DNA from 3 places in the Massilia sp. 05N420 genome. Region 1 is predicted to be linked to each of the others. Evidence: predicted binding sites of a transcription regulator. Region 1 holds the regulator's gene; each other region holds the start of a gene.

Region 1 (6,171 bases):
GCATCCAGCATCACGCCGGTGCCGTTGCTGGAAACGGTGCAGGTGTAGCCGGTCGGCTGGGTCAGTACCGTGATACCGAAGCTCGTGCCATAAGGCACTGCGCTCAACGCGAACGGAACCGACGCGTCGGTGCTGCTGCCGGCGATGGTGACGGTGCTGTTGCTGCCGTTGGTCAGGGTCACGCTCACGTCGGCGGAGGGCAGGCCGGTGATGGTGCCGCTCAGCGAGTACGACAGGATGGAGCAGTTGTAGAACACCTCGATCGCCGGCGTGCGTGCCGATTCGAGCGAGGCGCTCTGGCCCGCCGTCCCATACTCGCGCGGGATGCCGCCGCTGACGCAGTTCTGGTGCGCCGGCTGCGAGCCGCCGCCGAGCGCGGCGGTGCCGCCTTTCGGCACCACGTTGTAGTAGGTACCGTAGTCGAGACCGTTCGCGAAATACAGGACCTGGGTGTCGCCGGCCTTGGCGGGCACCGGAACGGCCAGTTCCTGGCCGTTGGTGGTCAGGATCAGACCCGGATACTGGACGTTGGAGACCGTCACCTTGACCGGGTAGGTCTCCTTGCCGCCGCCGCCGCAGGACGCCAGGACCACGGATGAAGCCAGGATCAGGGCCGGGCGCACGAGGTGGAACTTCATACTTTACTCTCCAGTTTCCAGATTATTGGGTCTTGGGACCGCAGGTGACCACAGGCGTGGTGCCCGGGCCGGTGGCGGTCATGGTGCCGGTGCCGCCGCTGATCGTGCAGGTCTGCGTATCCGGCTGGTTCAGGATGGTCACGCCGTACGCGCCGTCTTCCGGAATGTCGCCGATGGGCACCGGTTGGCTTGCATCGGCCGCCGTCACCACTTTGCGGTTGGAACCGTTGACGAGTTCCAGGCCGGTGCCGGTCAGGCCGGTCACCGTGACCGACAGGGTATGGGTCTTGATCGTGCAGAACACCGTCGGCACCGTGGTGTAGACCGTATAGTAGTTGGCGCGCGCCTTGTTGTTGCTGAAGGTGCAAGCGCTGACGTTCGACGGCAGGGACTTGTACGAGATGTTGAACTCGTCGTCGGTCGACAGGTATTTCTTGAACTGGACGGTGCTAGCGCCGGCCGGAACCGCGATCTCGTCGCCGTTGCTCTGGTTGACCAGTACCAGGCCTTCCTTGGTCACGCCGCCGGCGATGGTTACGGTCAGGGGCAGGTCACCGCTGCCGCCGCCGCAGGCGGACAGGCCAAGCGCGCATGCCAGCGCAGCGCCGGCATACAGGATCGAACTCTTCATAGAATCTCCGTTGGACGGGATGGCGCACGGCAGGACCGGCGGCACCGCTGAGTAGAATATTGCCCGACATTTTAGAGCATTTGCCAAGCCGCAGCCTCATTTGCCTTTGTATCACGGTGTAACGACATCTGCATGCCGTTGATTTTCAAGGCCGGCCTCGCTATCCTTGACCCGCCCTCCCTCCGACCCCCGAGCATGACGACGACCCCACGCGCCTGGCCCAAGGCCCTCCTTTTCGACCTGGACGACACGCTGTGGCCGATCGCCCCGGTGATCCTGCAAGCCGAAGAGATCCTGTTCGCCTGGCTGCGCGAGCACGCGCCGCGCGTGGCCCAGCGCTTCACCATCGACAGCCTGCGCCAGGCGCGCCTGGAACTGCTGGCGCAGAAGCCGGAGTTCCAGCTCGACCTGGGCAAGCTGCGCCGCGCCGGCCTGCTCGCCGCCTTCGAACAGGCCGGCGAGGACGCCGCCAAGGTGGAGCTGGCGATGGCCGAGTTCTTTGCCGCGCGCAACGCCGTGGTGCCTTACGACGACGTGGTGCCGGGATTGCTGCGCCTGAAGAACAAGGTGCTGCTCGGCGCGATCACGAACGGCAATGCCGACCTGCGGACCATCGGCCTGGCCCACCATTTCCGGGCGTCGGTATCGGCGCCCGCGTTCGGCGTGGCCAAGCCGGATCCGGCGATCTTCCTGGCCGGCTGCCGCGAACTGGGCGTGGCCCCGCTTGACGCCGTCTATGTGGGCGACGACGTGCTGCTCGACGTCCAGGGCGCCCAGCGCGCCGGCCTGCGCGGGGTCTGGATGAACCGCAACGGCAGCCGCAAGCATATCGAACACGGCGTCGAGCCGGACGCGATCGTGCGCGATCTCGACGAACTGCTGGACTGGCTCGAGCGCAACCATGCCTGAAGCGTGGTTGACGGCACGCATGACTGCACACGCGGCGAGCGAACAGGCATAATGTGAACCATGCAACTCGATAACCGTGCACAAACCCTGCTGAAAGCCCTGGTCGAGCGCTATATCGCCGACGGCCAGCCGGTCGGCTCGCGCGCGCTGTCGAAGATTTCCGGCCTCGACCTGTCGCCGGCCACGATCCGCAACATCATGGCCGACCTCGAGGAGATGGGCTATGTCGCCAGCCCCCACACCTCGGCCGGCCGGATCCCGACGCCGCGCGGCTACCGCATCTTCGTCGACACCCTGCTCACCGTGCGGCAGATCGACGAGAACGCCGTCGAAGCCGGCATGCGCCTGCCCGCGCACCAGCCGCAGAAGGTGATCGCCAACGCGGCCCAGATGCTGTCCTCGCTGTCGCAGTTCGCCGGCGTGGTGCAGAGCCCGCGGCGCGAATCGGCGTTCCAGCAGATCGAATTCCTGCGCCTGTCGGAAAAACGCATCCTGCTGGTGATCGTCGACCCGCGCGGCGACGTCCAGAACCGCCTGCTGCTGACCGACGTCGACTACAGCCCCTCCGAGCTGACGCAATCGGCCAACTACCTGAACCAGAATTTCGCCGGCCTGTCCTTCGACCAGGTGCGTGCGCGCCTGACCGGAGAATTGCGCAAGCTGAGCGACGACATGGCGCGCCTGATGCAGTCCGCGGTGGATGCGGGCAGCGAAGCCCTGCAGGAAACCGACGACATGATCATTTCGGGCGAGCGCAACCTGCTGTCGGTGGCCGACCTCTCGTCGAATATGAGCTCGCTGCGCCAGATGTTCGAGATGTTCGAGCAGAAGACCGGCCTGATGCAGCTGCTGGACGTCTCCAGCAAGGCCGGCGGCGTGCAGATCTTCATCGGCGGCGAATCCAAGCTGGTGCCGATGGACGAGATGAGCGTGGTCACCGCGCCCTACGAGGTGAATGGCAAGATCGTCGGCACCCTCGGCGTGATCGGCCCGACCCGCATGGCCTATGAGCGGGTGATCCCGATCGTCGATATCACGGCCAAGCTCCTCTCGAACGCACTCAGCCACTCCTGAGGTTTCTTACAGTTTCGGCAGGAACCCCCGGCGGATATAGTCGGTTCATTGCGCCGCGCGCGCCATCCGCCAAGGAATTGCCGTGAACCGATTCAGACGTCCCCTTATTCTCGCCGCCATCGTGCTGGTGTGCGGCGCCGTCGCACGCACCGGCGCCTCCGCGCCGGAGGAGCGCATCGCCGTGGGCGCCTGGCAGGTGCAGGCGGCGGAGCAGGGCAGCGGACGCTATACCGTCATCTTCGAATCCGGCTTCGGCACCGGCCTGGATACCTGGCGCAAGGTGGCGCCGGAGGTGTCGAAGTCGGCGCACGTCATGAGCTATTCGCGCGCCGGCCATGGCAGCTCCGACCCGCGCCCCGAACCGCGCAGCATCCTCCAAAGCAGCCGGGAGCTCGACCAGCTGGTGGCCGCGGCGGGGCTGAAGCCGCCCTTCATCCTGGTCGGCCATTCCTACGGCGGCTTGCTGGCGCGCGCCTTCGCGCTGCGTCATCCCGGCCAGGTGGCCGGCCTGGTGCTGGTCGACCCGGCCGACGAACGCTTCAATCCGGGCCTGCGCAGGCTCGATGCCAGGCGCGCGGCGGACGACGACCGGCAGTTCGACGCCCTCGTGCCGGCCAGGTTCAGGGCGGAGTACGACGCGCTGAAGCCGGTCCTCGACCAGGGGGCGCTGCCGCCGCCGCTGGACGGCAAGCTGCCGGACGTGCCGGTGGTCGTCCTGACCTCGGTGCAGCAGTTCGACAAGCCGGAATTCTTCCTGCAGAGCGTGGAGGCGGTCGCCCTGAAGCGCGACCTGCACGCGGATTTCCTGCGCCAGTTCAGCGAAGGCTCCCAGGTGCTGACCCTGAAAAGTGGGCACAACATTCAGAAGGAAGAGCCGGAACTGGTGATCGCGGCGGTGAACAAGGTCATCGCCGCGGCCAGCCGGCGCGCGGCGCAGGACAAGCTGTAGGAGACGCGCAGCTTAGAACCTATCCAGTAGGCAGGAGCGACTCCGGCCTACTGGGATAGGTTCTTAACGGTGCCGGTGCGGGCAATCCGTCTTCTGGCAGTTGCCGTAGATGGCGAGGGCGTGTTCGGCGATCTTGAAGCCGCGCTCGAGGGCGATCTTCTGCTGGCGGCTTTCGATCTCTTCGTCGTAGAACTCCTCGACGTGGCCGCAGTCGAGGCAGACCAGGTGGTCGTGGTGCGAACCGGCGTTCAGCTCATAGATGGCTTTGCCGGTTTCAAAGTGATTGCGGTTCAGGAGACCGGCCTGTTCGAACTGGGTCAGCACGCGGTACACCGTCGCCAGGCCGACGTCCATGTTCTCGTTCAGCAGGGTCTTGTATACGTCTTCCGCCGTCAGGTGCCGTACCGTGCTGTTCTGGAAGATCTCCAGGATTTTGAGCCGCGGCAGTGTCGCTTTGAGGCCGCTGGCCTTCAGGTCGGTTGGGTTGTTGCTCATGTTTTGTTACTCTTAGATGGGCCGAGATAGGCGTAGTGCTTTATGATATAGCGTTTCTAGAATCTCGCTCAATCGTTTTTAAGGTTAGATATGCGCGTCATGAATGCCGTTTTCCATCGTTCCCACGCCCGGGCCGCGCTCGTGGCCGGCCTTGCCGTCACGGCGCTGACGGTCTCCGGCTGCGCATCCTGGCGTAACCAGACCAAGCCGGCAGCGCCGGTGAGCACCGCCCCGGCCGCGGTCGCCGCCGATGCCGACAAGTCCGCGGCAATCGCGAATTCGGGCGCGCAGACGACCACCGTCACCAAGCTGCAGAAATTCCTGTGGGTGTTCTCGCCGTATCGTCCGGACATCCAGCAGGGTAACTTCGTGTCCCAGGAAATGCTGACCCAGCTGAAGGTCGGGCAGACCCGCGACCAGGTCAAGTTCATCCTCGGCACCCCATTGCTGACGGACGCCTTCCACGCCGACCGCTGGGACTATCCCTTCTACCTCGCGCGCGGCAACGGCGAGCTGACCACCAGCCGCGTCACTGTCTACTTCAAGGACAACCTGCTGGCCAAGATCGACGGCGGCAACCTGCCGAGCGAGCGTGAATACATCTCGCGCCTGATCGGCATCTCGAAGTACGAGACCAAGACCGAACAGGAATCGCTGGACGAACTGAAGCGCAAGCGCGAAGACGCGGCCAAGCGCGGCGGGGAGTAAGAGTCATGACGCAATTGAATATTGCCGTCGCCGGCGCCAGCGGCCGCATGGGCCGCATGCTGATCGAGACCATCGCGGCAGCCGACGACGCCACCCTGGCCGGTGCACTCGATCGCGCAGGCAATCCCTTCATCGGTTCGGATGCCGGCGCCTTTTCGGGCCAGCTGACCGGCGTGACGATCCGATCAAGCCTGGAGCAAGGCCTGGCCGGCGCCCAGTACCTGATCGACTTCACCCGTCCGGAAGGCACGCTGGAGCACCTGGAATACTGCGCCGCCCACGGCATCAAGCTGATCATCGGCACCACCGGCTTCGATGAAGCCGGCAAGGCCGCGATCCGCGCCGCCGCCGAAAAGACCGCGATCGTGTTCGCGCCGAACATGAGCATCGGCGTGAACGTCACCCTGAAGCTGCTGGAAATGGCGGCGAAGAACTTCTCGCAGGGCTATGACATCGAGATCATCGAAGCCCACCACCGCCACAAGGTCGACGCCCCGTCCGGCACCGCGCTGAAGATGGGCGAGGTCATCGCCGACGCCCTCGGCCGCGACCTGCAACAGTGCGCCGTCTACGGCCGCGAAGGCGTGACCGGCGAACGCGACCCCTCGACCATCGGCTTCGCCACCGTGCGCGGCGGCGACATCGTCGGCGACCACACCGTGCTGTTCGCCGGCATCGGCGAGCGCATCGAGATCAGCCACAAATCGAGCAGCCGCGTCAGCTACGCCCAGGGCGCCCTGCGCGCCGCACGCTTCCTGGCCGACAAG
Region 2 (6,171 bases), on a different contig from region 1:
TCGGCTGTGATACATTTCGCGAATAGATGAGTTGGAAATCGCGGGAAATGCATATCACATGAATCTGGAACTGCGTCAGCTGCGCTACTTCGTCACCGTCGCCGAGGAGTTGCATTTCGGGCGGGCGGCGGCGCGCCTGCATATGACACAGCCGCCGCTGTCGCAGGCGATCGCGGCGCTGGAAGAGTTGCTGGGGGCGCCGCTGTTCGTGCGTAACCGCCGCACGGTGGAGCTGGCGCCGGCCGGCAGCGCCCTGCTTCCCGAAGCGCGGCGCCTGCTGCTCGAGGCGAATGGCTTGCCGGCGCTGGCGCGGCGCGCGGCCGCCGGCGAGGCTGGCCGCCTCGCCCTGGCCTTCGTCACCTCCTGCGACTACAACGTGCTGCCGGCCTTCCTGCGCCGCTACAGCGAGCGCTATCCCGCCGTCCACCTGAACCTGATCGAAGCGACGTCCGACGTGCAGGCCGAGGAGCTGCTGCGCGGACGCGTCGACGCCGGCCTCCTGATCCCGCCGCTGCCGGATAAAGCCCTCGGCCAGCTCGATTACATGAAGGTGCTCGACGAGCCCCTGATCCTGTGCGCCCCCGCCGGCCTGGACGCGCTGCGCCGCGAAGGTCCGGTCAAGCTGCAGGACCTGCCGCGCTTGCCCCTGATCGTCTTCCCGCGCGAGATCTCGCCGGCCCTGCACGACGCCATCCTGTCCTGCTTCCGCGCGGCAGGCATCACCCCCGTGATCGGCCAGCTGGCGATCCAGATGCAGACCATCGTCAGCCTGGTGTCCGGCGGCATGGGGCTGGCACTTGTGCCACAATCCGTGTCTAACCTGATGCGGCCCGGCGTAGAATACCGTGCCCTCGCGGATCCGACCCCGCTCGTCGAGACCGGCATCGCCTGGCGCCGCGACAACCCGTCGCCGGTGCTGAAGGGCTTTCTGGAACTACTGAGGAATCACTGATTATGCTCGTCCATCCGAACCCGGACCCCGTCGCCTTCCACATCGGCCCCGTGCCGATCCACTGGTACGGGATCATGTACGTGGTCGCCTTCGCCCTCTTCATCATCCTCGGCCGCGTGCGCATCAGGACCCAGCCGCACATCCAGGCCCAGGGCTGGACCAAGGAAGACCTGGACGACATGCTGTTCTACGGGATGCTGGGCGTGGTGATCGGCGGGCGCCTGGGCGAGGTGCTGTTCTACCAGCCGGCCCACTTCCTGGCGAACCCGATCGACATCTTCAAGACCTGGCAGGGCGGCATGTCCTACCACGGCGGCTTCATCGGCGTGCTGCTGGCGATGGCGCTGTGGGCCAGGAAGCGCAAGCGCAACCTGCTCGACGTGTACGACTTCATCGCGCCGATGGTCCCGATCGGCTATGCCTGCGGACGCCTGGGCAACTTCATCAACCACGAACTGCCGGGCCGCATGGCCGATCCTTCCCTGCCCTGGGCCATGAAATGGCCGGGCATCGAGGACCACCTGGTGCATCCGTCGCCGCTGTACCAGATGCTGGTCGACGGCATCCTGGTCTTCGTCATCATGTGGATCTTCGCGCGCAAGCCGCGCCCGCGCCTGGCGGTCGGCGCCCTGTACACCCTGCTGTACGGCTGCGCGCGGTTCTTCACCGAATACTTCCGCGTGCCGGACTGGGAAACCCACATCCTCGGCATGCCGATCACCTCGGGCCAGGTGCTGTCGGTGCCGATGATCGTGGCCGGCCTGCTGATGCTGGGCTGGGCCTACTCGGACGGTAACAAGCGCGCCGTGCACGCCTAAGAGGCGCGCTTACAAGGCGCATAGACCTTCTCCTGCACGCGGCCAGGGCGCCGTCCGCTGGACGCGTAGGAGAGAAGCCCGGCCTGCGTTTATCGGTTAAATGGAGCACCGTTCGTCGCCACATGGGAAACTATCGTGGCCTCATGAAGCACGCCATCTCACCCAGAAAGCTGTATGCGATGCAGCGCATGTCGACCGCATTGAGGCGCGCCGCCGCCGCGCGGCCCTTCGGCGCCGCCACGGACCAGGCCTTGCGCTGGGCCGCGGTCTGGGGCATGTGCGCCGGCATCCGCACGCCGCATACCCGGGTGCGCCTGCGCCGCGAAACGCTGATCGGTACGTCGGCCTGATCGGCGTCAGCTGACGCCGGCCATGTCGAGGATCTTCTTCCACTGCCCCGGCGTCACCGGAGAAATCGACAGCCGGCTGCCCTTCTGCAGCAGCACCATGTCCTCCAGTTCCGGCACGCCGCGCAGCGCCGTCAGAGGCAGGTAGCGGCCCTGGCCGGTCGCCTGCACGTCCACCGAGATCCAGCGCGGATTCTCGCGCGTCGCCTTCGGATCGAAGTAATGGCTGCTTGCGTCGAACTGCGAGGCATCCGGATACGGGGTACTGGCAACCCGCGCGATGCCCGCCACGCCCGGCACCGCGCAGCTGGAGTGATAGAACAGGACGCCGTCGCCGACTTCCATCTGGTCGCGCATGAAATTGCGGGCCTGGTAGTTGCGAACCCCGAACCATGCGACCGTCTTGTCCGGCGCATTCAGGACGTCGTCGAAACTGACTTCATCGGGTTCGGATTTCATCAACCAGTAGCGCATGCGTTTCACTCCAAAAGAACGTGGACAATAAAAAAGCGGCTGCGCACATAAAGTGTCGCAACCGCTCCGATTGTAGCCCCGCCTGTGCCGTTTTTGCCGGCATCCCGAACCTGACGGCTCAAGGTGGTCACAGTCAGCTCAATTTCGGGTTCGTCAAACTAGTGACGATCACGCCCACCGAGAATGTTCCGCAACCTATGCGATTGAATGGTTCAAGGAATATATGGCAAATCTCGAACACCGCAGGGTAGCCGCCAGTTTACTACGATGAACCGGCATGTCAAACGAATTTGATCTCAGAACAGGTTTTCCTGCGGCGCCAGGGCCTGATCCAGCACCGAGTTCATCGCTTCCAGTTTCTGCTTGACCTCCAGCATGGACTGATCGCCGAGCGGGCCTTGCGGCGATTTCACGGACAGGAATTCGGCAGCCACCGACAGCGCGGCCATGACGGCGATGCGGTCGGTTCCCTTGACCTTGCCCGAGTCGCGCAGGGCGCACATCTTGCTGTCGAGGTAGTGGACCGCTTCGCGCAGGGTCTGCTGTTCGCCATCCCGGCAAGCCAGGCGGTAGGATTGGCCCATGATGAGCACATCGAGCTGGATCATTGCGCGGCCTCCTCGTCGTCAGGGTTGGCGGGGGCGTCCTCGTCGACGGACACCTCGGCGGGTTCGAGATGGGCGAGCATCGCTTCGACGCGTTGCTGGGCCTGCAGCAGCCGGTTCTTGAAATCGACGTTCTCCGCGCTCAGCAGGGCGTTGGCCTGGCGCAGCAAATAGTTCTCGCTGCGCAGCGATTGGGCCAGCTGGGCGAGGCGGTCGATTTTATCGGACAGTTCTTGGAATTCGGAAATCATCCATAACTATAGGATCGGGATCGATTTTTCGTCAACAGATGCCGTGCCGTGCGCGGGTTTCAAGAAATGAATGGTAGGCTTCTGCGCTTTCCTACCCCGCGCGGGTCGATCCGCTTGCGGAACATCAAAAAAGACTGGCAAATCCCCAACATCACCGCTTGAAATGGGAAATTATCGTCCCTATAATTAGCACTCGTTAGTGAAGAGTGCTAACAACTCTTTGCACCGCAGCCGATACCGGGGCGGTTATCAAACGAACAGTCAATCAACAATCAAAGGAGTTTTGCATGAACCTTCGCCCATTGCACGATCGCGTGATCGTGAAGCGTCTCGACCAGGAAACCAAAACTGCGTCCGGCCTGATCATCCCCGATGCAGCGGCCGAAAAACCGGACCAGGGTGAGATTCTCGCCGTGGGCAACGGCAAAGTGCAAGAAAACGGCAACGTCCGTCCGCTGGAAGTGAAAGTCGGCGACCGCGTGCTGTTCGGCAAGTACTCGGGCCAGACCGTCAAGGTCAACGGCGAGGAACTGCTGGTCATGCGCGAAGAAGACATCATGGCCGTCGTGGCCCAGTAATCAGTCCAAACACTTTCCTGAATACGGAGAATTAATAAAATGGCAGCTAAAGACGTAATTTTCGGCGATGTGGCACGCGCCAAGATGGTCGAGGGTGTGAACATCCTGGCCAACGCAGTCAAAGTCACCCTGGGCCCGAAAGGCCGCAACGTGGTGCTGGACCGTTCGTTCGGCGCCCCGACCGTCACCAAGGACGGCGTCTCGGTCGCGAAAGAGATCGAGCTGAAAGACAAGCTCATGAACATGGGCGCGCAGATGGTCAAGGAAGTCGCTTCGAAGACCAGCGACAACGCCGGTGACGGCACCACCACCGCGACCGTGCTGGCACAAGCCATCGTGCGCGAAGGCATGAAGTTCGTTGCCGCCGGCATGAACCCGATGGACCTGAAGCGCGGCATCGACAAGGCCGTCGCAGCAACCGTCGAAGAACTGAAGAAGATCGCCAAGCCGACCACCACCTCGAAAGAGATCGCCCAGGTCGGCACCATCTCGGCCAACTCGGATTCGTCGGTTGGCGAGCGCATCGCTGAAGCGATGGAAAAAGTCGGCAAGGAAGGCGTCATCACCGTCGAAGACGGCAAGTCGCTGAACGACGAGCTGGACATCGTCGAAGGTATGCAATTCGACCGCGGCTACCTGTCGCCGTACTTCATCAACAACCCGGACAAGCAGGTTGCCGTTCACGAGAACCCGTTCGTCCTGCTGTGCGACAAGAAGATCTCGAACATCCGTGACCTGCTGCCGGTGCTGGAGCAAGTTGCCAAAGCTGGCCGTCCGCTGGTCATCGTCGCCGAAGACATCGAAGGCGAAGCCCTGGCGACCCTGGTGGTCAACAACATCCGTGGCATCCTGAAAACCGTCGCCGTCAAGGCCCCGGGCTTCGGCGACCGCCGCAAGGCCATGCTGGAAGACATCGCCATCCTGACCGGTGGCCAGGTCATCGCCGAAGAAGTCGGCCTGACCCTGGAAAAGGTCACCCTGGCTGAACTGGGCCAGGCAAAGCGCATCGAAGTCGGCAAGGAAAACACCATCATCATCGATGGCGCCGGCGCCGCTGAAGCGATCGAAGCACGCGTCAAGATGGTCCGCGTCCAGATCGAAGAAGCGACCTCGGACTACGACCGCGAAAAACTGCAGGAACGCGTTGCCAAGCTGGCCGGCGGCGTTGCCGTGATACGCGTCGGTGCCGCTACCGAAGTCGAGATGAAAGAGAAGAAAGCACGCGTGGAAGACGCGCTGCACGCCACCCGCGCTGCCGTCGAAGAAGGCATCGTTCCGGGCGGCGGCGTGGCCCTGCTGCGCGCCCGCGCTGCAATCAAGGTGCAAGGTGACAATCCGGACCAGGAAGCCGGCATCAAGATCGTCCTGCGCGCGATGGAAGAGCCGCTGCGAATGATCGTCCAGAACGCCGGTGAAGAGCCGTCGGTGGTCGTGTCGGCCGTGCTGGCCGGTACCGGCAACTACGGCTACAACGCCGCCAACGGCACCTACGGCGACATGGTCGAAATGGGCGTGCTGGACCCGGCCAAGGTCACCCGCTCGGCACTGCAGAACGCAGCCTCGATCGCTGGCCTGATGCTGACCACCGACTGCATGGTCTCCGACATCGCCGAAGACAAGCCGGCCGGTGGCATGGGCGGTATGGGTGGCATGGGTGGCATGGGCGGCATGGACGGCATGATGTAATCAAGCCGGACGGCTCCACAGCCAACCGAGTAGTAAAGTAAGGCCCGCGGGGTTTGCGCCCCGCGGGCTTTTTTCATTCCGGGAGACGAGCGATGCCATCAGTAAAACTGGACGAACTGGAAAACGCGGCCATCCTGGTCGACGACGGCGAAGGCAGTGCGAAGGCGCTGGTGGCGCGCGACACCGGCATGATCCACCTGCTGAACGACGACTACATGGACGAGGAAGCGCCAGTGCCGGGCGACTTCGACGCCGGCGACGCCTACGTGTCCGTCCCCGCCGCCAGCACGCTGGGCCTGGGCCGCGAACTGATGTTCCGCTTCGCCGCCACGCACCTAGCAGGCGACCGCGACCGGGTGCGCGAGCTGTTCGAACGCAGCGACGGCTACGACAGGTTTGCCCGCCTGGTCGAGGAACGTGGCCTGCTCGATTCCTGGTATCGCTTCCGCGAAGAAGAGAC
Region 3 (6,171 bases), on a different contig from region 1:
TCCAGCTTTTCGGCGGCATGCGCCAGGCCTTCGCGGCGCTTGTCCGGATCGCCGCTCAGGGCGCCGCCCACCGCGTGCTGGACCGGCGACATCACGTGCAGGTCGAAGAAGCGGTCGAGGAAGCGGACGTCCAGCGCGGCCATCGCATCGGCCGGCAGCAGGCGCACCGGTCCCGGATGGGCCAGCTGCAGGTATTCGATGATGATGCTGGTCTCGGCCACGTCGCGCTCGCCGTCCACCAGCAGCGGGAACTTGCGCAGCGGCCAGCGGCGCAGCCATTCGCCCACATGCTGCGGCGTGTCCGGCCCGATGCAGCGGAACTCGAAGGGCAGGGCATTTTCGTACAGTGCGATCAGCACTTTCTGGGTGTATGAAGAAAAGGGATGACCGTAGAGGGCGAGCGACATGGTTGGACCGCTTTCATCAGTGAGGGTGGGAGACCACTTGCGAAATGCAAGTGGATAAAAGATACTTTATCATCTTGCACATTGCAAGCAGATTGTGTGGGAGAAGGCGATGTCACAGGCAAGCCGGTCGGGCTGTCCGATCAACCTGACGCTCGAACAGCTGGGCGACCGCTGGAGCCTGATCGTCATCCGCGACCTCATGTTCGGGAACCGGCGTACGTATGGCGACCTGCTGGCGCAGAGCGAGGAGGGCATCGCGTCGAACATCCTGGCCGACCGCCTCAAGCGCCTGGTGGCCGCCGGCCTGCTGACGCGGCGGCCGGACCCCCAGCACAGGCAGAAAGGCATCTATAGCCTGACGGAGCCGGCCATCCAGCTGCTCCCCCTGCTGGCGCAGATGGCGGCCTGGGGCCGGCGGCACACGGCTGCCAGCCATGAGCTGTCGGTACGCGCGGAGTTGCTGGAGCAGGGCGGGCCGGCGCTGTGGGAAGCCTTCATGGAAGAACTGCGGCACCTGCACCTCGGCGCACCGCGTCCGCAACGCTCGGTGTTCGGCGAGCTGCAGGCGGCATACGAGAATGCAATGCGTTAGACTGGCTTTTTTAACAAGGGAGACAGGACATGAAGCGTTTGACCGCGGCGGATTTCGACCCCGAAGTACTGAAGCTTTTCGACGGCTATGTGCACGGCCGCCTGTCGCGCCGCGATTTCCTTGCGCGGGCCGGACGCTATGCGGTGGGCGGCGCGACCGCCACCACCCTGCTGGCGCAGCTGTCTCCTTCGTTCGCGGCGCCGCTGGTGGCCGCCGGCGACGCCCGCCTCAAGACCAGCTACCAGGAGTTTCCGTCGCCGCAGGGCTACGGCACGGTGCGCGGCTACCTGGCGATGCCGGCGAACGTCAAGGGCAAGCTGCCGACGATCCTGGTGGTGCACGAAAACCGCGGCCTGAACCCGCACATCGAAGACATCGCGCGCCGCCTGGCGCTCGAGGGCTTCATCGCCTACGCCCCGGACGCGCTGACCCCGCTGGGCGGCTATCCCGGCGACGAGGACAAGGCCCGGGCCCTGTTCCCCAAGCTGGACCAGGCCAGGACCCGCGCCGATTTCGTCGCCGCCGCGCATGCGCTGGCCACGCTGCCGCAGGGGACGGGCAAGGTCGGCGTGGTCGGCTTCTGCTGGGGCGGCGGCATTGCGAATTACCTGGCCACCCAGATCCCCGACCTGGCGGCCGCCGTGCCCTTCTACGGCTCGCAGCCGCAAGCCGCCGACGTCGCCCGCATCCGCGCGCCGCTGATGATCCACGACGCCGGCAAGGACGAGCGCATCCTGGCCGGCTGGCCCGCCTACGAGGCTGCGCTGCAGGCCAACAAGGTGCACTACCAGCACTTCGTCTACGCCGGCGCCGAGCACGGCTTCAACAACGACACCACGCCGCGCTACGACGAGGCGGCGGCCAAGCTGGCATGGGGCAGGACGGTCGCCTTCTTCAAGGAAAAGCTGGGCTGAAACGGCAGAAATCCCCCTTGCCAGGGGGGAAGCTTTTTGGGGTGCGATTTGTTTCAATGATGTCTTTCAAATATCACTTTTGATTGGACGTTTCATGACACTTCGCACCCTGAGTATCGGCCTGTTCTGCGCCGCATCCCTGCTGTCCGGCGCCAGCCAGGCAAGCCTGCTGATCGACGCCAGCAAGTCTTCCACCTACTCCACCAGCCACGGCGCTTCCAATTACACGTCCGGCACCGCGTTCACGGTCACCGACGCCATCATCATCGACGGTCTGGGCTGGATGGATGCCGAAGGCGACGGCCTCACCGGCAGCCACACGGTGGGATTGTGGAACGAGCAGGGCACGCTGCTGGCCAGCGTCACCGTCGACAATGCCAGCACCCGCGTGCCGAGCGCGCAGGGAACGGCGATCTGGTACCTGACTGAACTGAACGACCTGGTGCTCACCAAAGGTACTTATCGTGTGGCCGGCACCATGAAGACCGATGCCACCGACTACCTGAACGGCATCGTCGGGAATGGCGTGGGCGTGGTCCCCGGCTATGTCCGCAGCGGCCTCGGTATGGGCTTCTCGAATCCCAACGAAGCCTACGGCCAGAATTTCCTCCACGCGACGGTGTCCAGCCACCAGTTCGACCCGCCGCCGGCGCAGGTGCCCGAGCCGGCCTCGCTGGGTTTGTTGTGCCTGGGTGCGGGAATGCTGGCCGCGATGCGCAGGCGTGTGCGCTAACGCGGCGCCCAAAACGAAAAGGCACCCGAAGGTGCCTTTTTCTTTGCCGCGGTGATGGCTTACACGTAAGCCGCCAGCGCCGTTTTCATTTTCTTCAGCGCCGCCGTTTCGATCTGGCGGATGCGTTCGGCCGACACGCCGAACTCTTCGGCCAGCGTGTGCAGGGTGGCGCCCGAGCCGTCGTCGTTGGCCAGCCAGCGCGCTTCCACGATGCGGCGCGAACGCGGGTCCAGCTTGCCCAGGGCGGTTTCCAGGCCTTCCGACTGCAGGCGCACCGTGTCGTTGGCTTCCAGCACCTTGGTCGGCTCCTGCTGGTCCGAGGACAGGTAGGCGATCGGCGAGAACTTGTCGTCTTCGTCGTCGGTCGGCGCTTCCAGCGCGATGTCGCGGCCCGACAGGCGGGTTTCCATCTCGACCACTTCTTCGCGCTTGACACCCAGCATCTGGGCCATGTCGGCCACCTGTTGCGGCGACATGGCATCCAGGCCCACTTTGTTGCTGCGCAGGTTGAAGAACAGCTTGCGCTGGGCCTTGGTCGTCGCGACCTTCACCAGGCGCCAGTTCTTCAGGATGTATTCGTGCATCTCGGCCTTGATCCAGTGCATGGCGTACGACACCAGGCGCACGCCCTGGTTCGGGTCGAAGCGCTTCACTGCCTTCATCAGGCCGATATTGCCTTCCTGGATCAGGTCGGCGTGCGGGAGACCATAGCCGAGGTAGCCGCGTGCGATCGAGACCACCAGGCGCAGGTGCGACATCACCAGCTTCTGCGCGGCGTCCAGGTCATTCTTGTCCCGCAAGCTCTTTGCCAGCGAGACCTCTTCCTCGTGGGACAGCATCGGCAGACGGTTGACGGCCGAGATATAGGCGTCGATGTTGCCGAGATTGCCAGTGAAACCCAGTCCCAGAGCACGGGTGCCAGCGGGAACCAATGCGGATTGTGCGGACATAGTCATTTTCCCTCGTAGAATAATCTGTGCTGCATCGTCAATTTGACCGCAAAATCGCCCCGAAGGCGCAAATTTTACGGTTTGTTACGGGATGCGAACGGTGTGCTCTTGAGCCACTTCCGTTGAGTACTGACGTAATATTAGCACTCTCTTGAGGTGAGTGCTAGCCGCCACCATATCCCCGACGACGTCCTTAAGTCCTGCTAAAGTATTGCTCTAAAGAATTGATTTTGTGGCTTTGGTTCAACTGTCGAGCAGGTGAGAGCGCTACGGTTGACGGAGGTCAAACGTGACGCTCTTACGATTTGAACTTGGTAGAAGACAGGTTAGGCCCCACATGATATGGGGTCTGTGAAGTGGCGCACTTACGTTTGTAGGCGTATTCCCCGCCTCGGCCGCGGTTTTTTCTGGCGAACAGCGGCCGAGTTAGCGAAAGAATAATTAATTCAGGCGCGCCAGATGCCGCTGCACCGACAGCATCGCGCCCACCAGCCCGAGTCCGGCGCTGATGGCAAGCAAGCCTGCCAAACCCAGCGGCGACAAGGGCACGAGCTGGAATTCGGATGCGTACAGGCGGGCGAACTCGGCGATGGAGGCGTTCAGCGGACGCAGGGCCAGCGCCACCGCACCCAGCGCCACCGTGCCGGCGCACAGGCCGAGCAGGGCGCCCGTGTAGTAGAAGGGGCGGTGGATGAAGTTGTCGGTCGCGCCCAGCAGCTTGGAGACGGCGATCTCGTCCCGCTGGGTCAGTACCTGCAGGCGGATGGTGTTGAACACCACCGCGATCACGACCACGCCGAGGGTGATCGCCAGCAGCAGCAGCACCAGGCGCAGCACGCCCAGCAGGGCGGCCAGGCGCTTCACCCAGGCCGAGTCGACCTGCACCGAGTCCACGCCCGGCAGCGCCTGCAGCTGATCGGCGATGCCGTCGATGCGGGCAGCGTCGGCGCTGCTGGTAAAACCTTGCAGCTTCATCACGTAGCTGTCGGGCAGGGGATTGTCGCCCAAGGTCTCGATGACGTCGGCGAGGCCGCTCTTGGCCTTCAGGTTGTCCAGCGCCTGCTCGCGCGGCGTGAAGCTGATCTTCGCGTGGCTGCCGGCCAGGATGCGCTGCAGCTGCGGCGCCAGCGCCTGCGCCTGTTCGCGGGTGGCGTCCGTCTTCATGAACAGGCTGATCTCGGGATCGACCGAGAGCTGTTCCGACATCGGGCGCACGTTGTCGAGCAGGGTCAGGCCGGCGAAGGGCAGGGTCAGCGCCAGCGACACCACCAGCACGTTGAACAGGAAGCTGCCCGGCGACTTGCGCACCTGGGCAAAAGCGGCGCCGAGGGCGAAGCGGTGTTGGCGGAACCAGATGTTCATGCCGTACCTCCCACCAGCTGGCCATGTTCGAGGCGGATCACGCGCGCGGCGGTGTCCAGGATCTGTTCGTCGTGGGTCGAGATCATGCAGGTCACGCCGACGGCATTGAAGGCGCGCAAGGCGTCGATCACGCGGTCGGCCGCGGCGCGGTCGAGGTTCGCGGTTGGCTCGTCGGCCAGGATGATCTGCGGACGGTTGACGATGGCGCGGGCGATCGCCACGCGCTGCTGCTCGCCGCCGGACAGTTCCAGCGGCATCGCCTTGGCGCGGTCGAGCAGGCCGACCTTGTCGAGCGCGGCGCGGGCGCGCTGCTCGGCCTGGGCGGTCGATGCGCCGGTGACGATCAGCGGCAGCATCGTGTTGGCGAGGATGCTGCGGTCGTTCAGCAGGCGCTGCTGCTGGAAGATCACGCCCAGGTTACGCCGCAGGAAGGGCACGCCGGCCTTTTTGAGCTTGCCGATGTCCTGGCCGTTGACGACCACGCTGCCGCTGGTCGGACGCTCGACGGCGGCGATCATCTTGAGCAGGGTCGACTTGCCGGCGCCGGACGGGCCGGCGAGGTAGACCAGTTCGCCCTTGCCGATGCTGAACGAAACATCGTTCAGGGCAAGTGCGTCGGCGGAATATTTTTTGGAGACGGACTGGAATTCGATCATCTGGCCTTACCCCAGCAGCGCCTCGGCGAACTCGTCGGCGCTGAAGGGTTGCAGGTCCTCCAGCTTTTCGCCCACGCCGATGAAGTACACCGGCACCGGGCGGGTGCGCGCGATGGCGGCCAGGATGCCGCCCTTGGCCGTGCCGTCCAGCTTGGTGATTACCAGGCCGGTCAGGTTCAGGGCGTCGTCGAAGGCCTTCACCTGGGCCAGCGCGTTCTGGCCAGTGTTGCCGTCGATGACCAGCAGGACTTCGTGCGGAGCGTCTTCCATGCCCTTGCCGATCACGCGCTTGATCTTCTTGAGCTCTTCCATCAGGTGCAGCTGGGTCGGCAGGCGGCCGGCGGTGTCGACCATGACCACGTCGACGCCGCGCGCGCGGCCCGACTGCACCGCGTCGAAGGCGACCGCGGCCGGGTCGCCCGAAGCTTGCGAGATCACGGTGACGTTGTTGCGCTGGCCCCAGACCATCAGTTGCTCGCGGGCGGCGGCGCGGAAGGTGTCGCCGGCGGCCAGCAGCACCGACTGTTCGAAGCGCTGCATGTGCTTGGCCAGCTTGC

Evidence for each region. Region 1 encodes HrcA, which represses chaperone genes, less so after heat shock. Its sites were predicted from a motif close to TTAGCACTCNNNNNNNNNGAGTGCTAA; they were not measured.
Region 2: a site for HrcA is predicted at 3,634-3,660, ahead of groES (co-chaperone GroES). Genes of this name have one in related genera too.
Region 3: a site for HrcA is predicted at 3,737-3,763, ahead of rpoH (RNA polymerase sigma factor RpoH). Genes of this name have one in related genera too.

The regions. Positions count from the first base shown of each region.
Region 1 covers NZ_JBFTMX010000009.1:49,927-56,097, forward strand. Annotated here, with positions in the region: gene AC1DIX_RS07525 (hypothetical protein) at 1-638, opposite strand, end outside; gene AC1DIX_RS07530 (hypothetical protein) at 661-1,269, opposite strand; gene AC1DIX_RS07535 (HAD family hydrolase) at 1,465-2,178, shown strand; gene hrcA (heat-inducible transcriptional repressor HrcA) at 2,239-3,252, shown strand; gene AC1DIX_RS07545 (alpha/beta fold hydrolase) at 3,335-4,201, shown strand; gene fur (ferric iron uptake transcriptional regulator) at 4,265-4,696, opposite strand; gene AC1DIX_RS07555 (outer membrane protein assembly factor BamE) at 4,787-5,404, shown strand; gene dapB (4-hydroxy-tetrahydrodipicolinate reductase) at 5,410-6,171, shown strand, end outside.
Region 2 covers NZ_JBFTMX010000052.1:22,225-28,395, forward strand. Annotated here, with positions in the region: gene AC1DIX_RS24370 (LysR family transcriptional regulator) at 59-952, shown strand; gene lgt (prolipoprotein diacylglyceryl transferase) at 955-1,770, shown strand; gene AC1DIX_RS24380 (hypothetical protein) at 1,914-2,120, shown strand; gene AC1DIX_RS24385 (EVE domain-containing protein) at 2,127-2,591, opposite strand; RNA gene ssrS (6S RNA) at 2,663-2,843, opposite strand; gene AC1DIX_RS24395 (cell division protein ZapA) at 2,888-3,199, opposite strand; gene AC1DIX_RS24400 (hypothetical protein) at 3,196-3,447, opposite strand; gene groES (co-chaperone GroES) at 3,735-4,025, shown strand; gene groL (chaperonin GroEL) at 4,065-5,711, shown strand; gene AC1DIX_RS24415 (hypothetical protein) at 5,804-6,171, shown strand, end outside.
Region 3 covers NZ_JBFTMX010000016.1:26,756-32,926, forward strand. Annotated here, with positions in the region: gene AC1DIX_RS12640 (glutathione S-transferase family protein) at 1-407, opposite strand, end outside; gene AC1DIX_RS12645 (winged helix-turn-helix transcriptional regulator) at 517-999, shown strand; gene AC1DIX_RS12650 (dienelactone hydrolase family protein) at 1,029-1,913, shown strand; gene AC1DIX_RS12655 (DUF4082 domain-containing protein) at 2,008-2,646, shown strand; gene rpoH (RNA polymerase sigma factor RpoH) at 2,706-3,596, opposite strand; gene ftsX (permease-like cell division protein FtsX) at 4,038-4,958, opposite strand; gene AC1DIX_RS12670 (cell division ATP-binding protein FtsE) at 4,955-5,614, opposite strand; gene ftsY (signal recognition particle-docking protein FtsY) at 5,621-6,171, opposite strand, start outside.